DNA from 2 places in the Massilia suwonensis genome. Region 2 is predicted to be linked to the other one. Evidence: predicted binding sites of a transcription regulator. Region 2 holds the regulator's gene; the other holds the start of a gene.
The links. The regulator FNR, encoded in region 2, switches genes on or off when oxygen is low (the NO sensors DNR and NnrR bind a similar motif). The targets are predictions, from matches to a motif close to TTGATNNNNATCAA.

Region 1 (3,409 bases), 570 kb from region 2:
GTGCTTCAATAGGATTCATCAAGCGGCAGGCTTGGCTTACGGAGAAAAATTAGATCGCAAGCAAGTCGATACGCTGAATTCAGTATGCCAACACGAGTTCGGCATTGGTATCAGCAATGGCTGAATGTGTAGGTAGGAGGGGAGCTAAGGCTGTAGGAATATTCTTACCACAGCGGGGCGTCGCGTCAAGGGGGAGGTAGGATGCCCGTGCTGCAGGCTCCCGGGTGCCCAGCACGCCCCGTGGCGCGCATGGCACAAATGACTGTGAACCGTTGTCAAACGTCTTTTGGGCCCGCAGCGCCAAAGCGCCCAGGCCCGCAACCGGCTTGCTGCCGGGGCCGTTCAGGCTTTCAGCGGCGCCAGCAGCCGGTGGGCGACGGCGTATTGCACCATTTCCGACAGCGAAGTCATGCCCATCTTCTGCATGATGCGGGTCTTGTGGGTGCTGACGGTTTTCACCGACAGGTGCAGGTTGTTGGCGATCTCGGTGATCGACTTGCCGCCGACCAGCAGCGAAAACACTTCGAATTCACGGTCCGAGAGCTGCTTGTGCAGCAATTGCTCGTTCGGCGCCATGATGTTCAGGGCCAGTTGCTCGGCGACCTCGGTGCTGATATAGGGCCGGCCCGAGGCCACCTTGCGGATCGCCCCGACCAGCTGGGTGCCCGCGCTTTCCTTGGTGAGATAGCCCTGGGCGCCGGCGCGGATGGCGCGCACCGCATATTGTTCTTCCTCGTGCATGGTGAGGATCAGGATCGCCAGCTTGGGCGCTTCGCTGCGCACCTGGCGAATCAGGTCGACGCCGCTGCGTCCGGGCATCGACAAATCGAGCAGCAGCAGGTCGAAGCCGCCCTGGCGCACCAGCGACAGCACCTCGAAGCCGTTGGTGGCTTCGCCGACGATTTCGACGTCGAGCGCACCGTCCAGGATGCGCTTGAGTCCCTCGCGCATGATCGTATGGTCATCGGCAATGACGATTCTTATCATGTAGCCGTTCCCCCAGGCCGCGGCGCACCGCGGCTGTTCTAATATAGTAGGCAGGGCGCCGGCCTCAGGTGGCGGCTGGCTCGTTGATCAGGCGGTGCACCAGTACCGGCTTGGTCGTATGCGACAGCACCTTGTTGGTGACGCTGCCCAGCAGGATCTGGCCCCAGCCGCTGCGTCCGTGCGAGCCCATGAAGATCAGGTCGCAGCCTTCCTGTTCGGCGACGTCGACGATCTTGAGCGCCGTGGCATCGGAAAAGGCCGTCATGCAGCTGTGCTGCAGGCCGGCGCCGGCGCAGGAACGCATGATCCTGCCCATGTAGTCTTCACCGGTGCGCCGCATCTGCGCGATGTATTCGTCCTCGCTGGGATAGGCGGGCGGGATGATTTCGACGTAGACCGGATACTGGTATTCCGGCGCGACGAACAGGGCCAGCACCTCGGCCCCCATCTGCTGCGCGAACTTGACGCCGGCACAGGCCGTGTGCTGCGACACGGCCGAGCCGTCGGTGGTGATCAGGATTTTCCGGTACATGATAAGCCCTCCATACGCCACGCTATTGTGGCTTCTGAATCGCGTTCCGGGCTTGTGACCGCGCAAGCTGTTGACTTTGCTCAAACACGAGCTTGCCTGCTTCGGAACGCCTCGAAAAACGGTGCACAATCGACGCGACCACAAAACAACACCTGACTTGCGAAAATATTCAGGAACTGCATGGTTTTATTGTCGCGGAATTAAGTTTCCTTGTCCATTTCGTTGTATTGCTTTTTCCGAGATTTACCTACGGCAACTACGCTGCTAAACTCGCTTACTGAATTTACGGGCTTCCAGTCGCTGCATGACGCGCGCGGGAGTCCACATCCAACGGACCGAAGCACGCAAGATTGCGACACATTCATATTATGGAGAAGCAGGAATTATGACCGACGCCGCCGACGATTTCGACGCCTTATTCGAGGAAGTGGCAGCCCAGCGCGCCAGTGCGCCGGCGCCTGCTGCGCCGGTAGCCGAGGCCGTGGCGGCACCTGCCGCCGCCGACGAAGACGACCTGGAAGCCTTGTTCGACCAGGTGGCCTCCAGCCAGCCGCCTGCGGCAGCCGGCGCGCCGACCGCCGCCCTGGCAACGGCCGCCGTGGCGACCGTCGCCGTGGCCAATGTCGCCGCCGAAGAGGGCGCCGAGGGCGACAAGAACATGTACGAACGCCTGGGCGGCATCGTGCGCCTGCTGCACGACTCGCTGCGCGAGCTGGGCTACGACCGCGCGCTGACCGAGGCGTCCTCGCAGATCAACGACGCTCAGGACCGCCTGGAATACGTCGCCACGCTGACCGAACAGGCCGCCAACAAGGTGCTCAACACCCTGGACGACGGCATGCCGGCCCAGGACAAGCTGTCGAAGCAGGCCTCCGAGATGGAAACCCGCTGGGCCGACCTGTTCGCGGGCAAGCTGAGCCTGGACGAATTCAAGGCCCTGGCCGGCGATTCGCGCCAGTTCGCGGCAACTGTGGCAGAGGCGACCGAGGCGGAAAAAGCCCGCCTGCTGGAAATCATGATGGCCCAGGACTTCCAGGACATCACCGGCCAGCTGATCAAGAAGGTCGTGGGTATCACCAAGACCGTGGAAAACGAACTTGCCCAGCTGCTGCGCGACAACGCGCCGCCGGAAACGCGCGCCAAGCTGGCCGAAAAGGAAGCAGCTCCCGCTCAATTGATGTCCGGTCCGTCCATGCCGTCCGCGGCGCTGGACCAGGATAACGTCGACGACCTTCTTGCCGATCTGGGATTCTAATGGACGATATGCTCAAGGACTTCGTCGTCGAGGCGATGGATCTGGCTGTCAATGTTGAAGAACACCTCCTGCGCCTCGAACGCGATCCGGAAAACAAGGAAACGCTGAATGCGGTGTTTCGCTCGTTCCACACGATCAAGGGCGGTGCCGGGTTCATGGGCCTGCCTGCGCTCGTCGCGGCCTGCCACCTGACCGAGAACCTGTTCGACGCGCTGCGCACCGGCGCCGCGCCGGTCACGCCGCTGTCGATCGAGGCGGCGCTGCAGGCTTCGGGCTTCGTGGCCGACCAGCTGAACGACCTGAACAACGGCACCGCGCCCGAAGCGCTGGCGCCGATGCCGCAGGACCTGGAACGCATCCTGATGGATGCGATCGAAGGCAAGACCGAAGCCGCGCCCGCCGCAGCCCCGGCTGCTGCGCCGGCACCGGTTGCCGCAGCCGTCGCGCCTGCCGCTGCTCCGGCCGCTCCAGCCGCCGCTGCCGTCGGTGAAGACGGTCTCGACTGGCCTGCGATGTACAACGCCGTGGTGCCGGCCAGCGCCGCCATCGCGGCCTCGGCCCCCGAGGCCGCGCCCGCCGCTGCACCTGCCGCCGCTCCCGTGGCGCAGCCCGAGGCCGCCGCCGCACCTGCCGCC
Region 2 (3,409 bases):
TGAAGGCGCTCGACGCGACCTTCCAGCCGAAGGCAGACGAGGACCCGCGTCCCGCCATCCTGGCGAAGTACAAGGAAATGGTGAAGGATGCGCAGGCGCGCAGCGAGTCGCTGTTCAACCTGAAGCCGCGCGCGCCGGTCGACGTGTTGCGCGAGCCGCCGCTGACCGAAGCCTCGGCCGCCGCCCACTACAGCCTGCCGGCGCCGGACGGCAGCCGCCCGGGCGTGTTCTGGGTGCCGCTGCGCGGTCCGAAGTTCGACATGATCCGCATGCGCAGCCTGTCCTACCACGAGGCCGTGCCGGGCCACCACTTCCAGCTGGCGATCCAGCAGGAGCTGGCCGGCATCCCGAAATACCGCAGCCAGCGCATCTTCAGCGGCGGCAGCGCGCACAGCGAGGGCTGGGCGCTGTACACCGAACGCCTGGCGGTGGAGCAGGGCTGGTACGAGAATGACGTCCCCGGCCTGCTCGGCGCCCTCGGCTCGGAACTGTTCCGCGCGCGGCGCCTCGTCGTCGACACCGGCCTGCATACCAAGGGCTGGACGCGCCAGCAGGCGGTCGACTACGGCATCAACGTCGAGGAAGTCGACCGCTACGTCGTCTGGCCGGGCCAGGCCACGGCCTACATGATCGGCATGCTGCGCATCGTCGAACTGCGCGAGAAGGCGAAGGCGGAACTGGGACCGAAGTTCTCGCTGCCGGCATTCCATGACATGGTGCTGGGCGCCGGCTCGGTGCCGCTGGACGTGCTGGGGCAGTTGGTGGATGGCTGGATCGCCAAGGAAAAGGCGAAGGCCTAATTGTTCGCACCGCCGCCGACAGTCGTTGGCTGCGGTGTAACGTAGGGTGGGCATGCCCACGCGTTCGTGCTGTGGTGCTGCCCCAAGGTCTTGCTGGCCTCGCGCCGTATCGGATTCGATTGTTTTTCGGGTGAGGTAAAGTACGAAAACGCGTGGGCATGCCCACCCTACGGTGCGCGGCTGTCACGAATAATGGCGAAGCTGCGCGGTCATCCAGTGTGTTTTCACCAGGAGCACAACAATGGAAACCCAGCAACTCCACCGCGGCCGCCTGATCGACCACATCCAGCTGGTGGTCAAGGACCTGCCAGCCTCCCGCAGCTTCTACACCGCGATCTTCGAGACACTTCGCATCCCCTTGGGCGGCGAGGGCGACGATTATTTCTGGTACGACGAACTGTTCGTCTCCACCGCCGACAGCCAGGCCGCCCAGGGCAAGCTGACCGGCCGCCTCCACCTGGCCTTCCAGGCCGCCGGCCGCGCCATGGTCGATGCCTTCTACCAGGCAGCATTAAACGCCGGCGGCAAGGACAACGGCGCGCCCGGCGAGCGTCCCTATCATCCGGGCTACTACGCCGCCTTCGTGCTCGATCCGGACGGTAACAACATCGAAGCCGTGTTCCACGGCGCGGCTACACGCAGCGCGTCCTCGGTGCAGATTACCTTCTGAAAAAACGCTTCAGGACATCGGAGCGCACTGGTCGGTTCCGGCGGCGATCGCCTTCAGCTTGGCCGGGTCGAGCAGCTTGACTTCGCGCTTGTCCACTTCGATCCAGCCCTGCTTCTTGAAGCGCGAGAGCAGGCGGCTGACGCTTTCGATGGTCAGACCGAGGTAATTGCCGATGTCTTCGCGCGACATGCGCAGGCCGAATTCCGTACTCGAGTAGCCGCGCGCGGCATAGCGGGCCGACAGATTGACCAGGAAGACGGCAAAGCGCTGCTCGGCGCGCATATTGCCGAGTAGCAGCATGACGTTTTGCTCGCGCGTGATTTCCTGGCTCATGATCCTGTGGAAGTGACGCAACAGGGTCGGCACGTGGCCGAACAGTTCTTCCAGGCGCGCGAACGGAATTTCGCAGACTTCGCTGTCTTCCAGCGCGACGGCGTCGCAGTGGTAGCGGTCGCCGCTGATCGCATCCATGCCCAGCAGTTCGCCGGCCATCTGGAAACCCGTGATCTGCTGCTCGCCGGCCGCGTTGATCTGGTAGGTCTTGAAATGGCCGTAGCGCACCGCGTACAGGCTGCGGAAAGGCTCGCCCATGGCGTACAGGCGCTCGTCGCGTACAAGACGGCGCCGGCTGCCGATGATCTGGTCGAGGCGGTTGATGTCGGCATCGTCCAGGCCCATCGGCAGGCACAGCTGATGCATGCTGCAGGCGGCGCAGCTGGCCTTGATGGCGCCCAGGCTGACCGGTGCGCTGTTGGGGAAGTGGATGGCCTGGCTCATCGGTTCGAAGACATTGAATGGTTAAGCGGATTATAGACCGGTCAGCGGCGCGCTCCCAGCGTTCCGGACATTGTTATCCGCTTGGAATAGGTTGATACAACGGTGCAAGAGCGCGCACGCATCCGGCTAGACGAAGCTCTGCTCTGGTCAATCGGGCAATCGTGCGCCCCCACTGTCGTGCTAGATTCCGGACACCGCATCCAGAGGAGAACACATGTTCGGCCTGTCGGCATTGGACCTGGCACGCATCCAGTTCGCGTTTACGATGTCCTTCCACATCCTGTTCCCGGCGGTGACCATCGGCCTTGCCAGCTACCTGGCCGTGCTCGAACTGTCCTGGCTGCGCACCAGGCGCCAGGTCTACGTCGACCTCTACCACTTCTGGCTGAAGATCTTCGCCGTCATGTTCGGCATGGGCGTGGTCTCGGGCATCGTGATGGCCTACCAGATCGGCACCAACTGGAGCTACATGTCCGAATTCGCCGGCTCCATCATGGGGCCGGTGCTGGCCTACGAGGTGCTGACCGCCTTCTTCCTGGAAGCGGGCTTTCTTGGCGTGATGCTGTTCGGCTGGACCCGGGTCGGCCCCGGCCTGCATTTCCTTGCCACTTGCATGGTCGCCGTCGGCACGCTGATTTCCGCGACCTGGATCCTGGCCGCCAACAGCTGGATGCAGACGCCGCAAGGCTATGCCATCGAGGGCAACCGCATGGTGCCCGCCGACTGGCTGGCGATCGTGTTCAATCCCTCCTTTCCGTATCGCCTGATGCACATGGTGGTGGCGGCCTACCTGACCACCGCCCTGATCGTCGGTGCCACCGGTGCGTGGCAATTACTGCGTAAAAGGGACAACCCGGCGGTGCGTAAGATGCTGTCGATGGCGATGTGGATGATCCTGCTGGTCGCGCCGATCCAGGCCGTGATCGGCGACTTCCATGGCCTCAACACGCTCGAGCACCAGCCGGCCAAGCTGGCCGCGATGGAAGGGCACTGGCAGAACGAGCCCGGCGAGGCGGTGCCCTTGCTGCTGTTCGGGATTCCCGACATGGAGGCCGAGAAAACGCGCTATGCGGTCGGCGTCCCGCACCTGGGCAGCCTGATTCTCACGCACTCGTGGAACGGGCAGTTCCGCGGCCTGAAGGAGTTCCCGCGCGAGGAAAGG

Region 1: the regulator FNR is predicted to act here: its motif matches at 1,590-1,603, upstream of ACFPQ5_RS15270 (universal stress protein).

Annotation. Positions count from the first base shown of each region.
Region 1 is NZ_JBHSMR010000013.1:1,603,318-1,606,726, reverse strand. It holds gene ACFPQ5_RS15275 (response regulator) at 343-987, opposite strand; gene ACFPQ5_RS15270 (universal stress protein) at 1,052-1,519, opposite strand; gene ACFPQ5_RS15265 (protein phosphatase CheZ) at 1,905-2,774, shown strand; gene ACFPQ5_RS15260 (chemotaxis protein CheA) at 2,774-3,409, shown strand, end outside.
Region 2 is NZ_JBHSMR010000013.1:1,032,582-1,035,990, reverse strand. It holds gene ACFPQ5_RS12595 (DUF885 domain-containing protein) at 1-800, shown strand, start outside; gene ACFPQ5_RS12590 (VOC family protein) at 1,042-1,470, shown strand; gene fnr (fumarate/nitrate reduction transcriptional regulator Fnr) at 1,480-2,247, opposite strand; gene ACFPQ5_RS12580 (cytochrome ubiquinol oxidase subunit I) at 2,462-3,409, shown strand, end outside.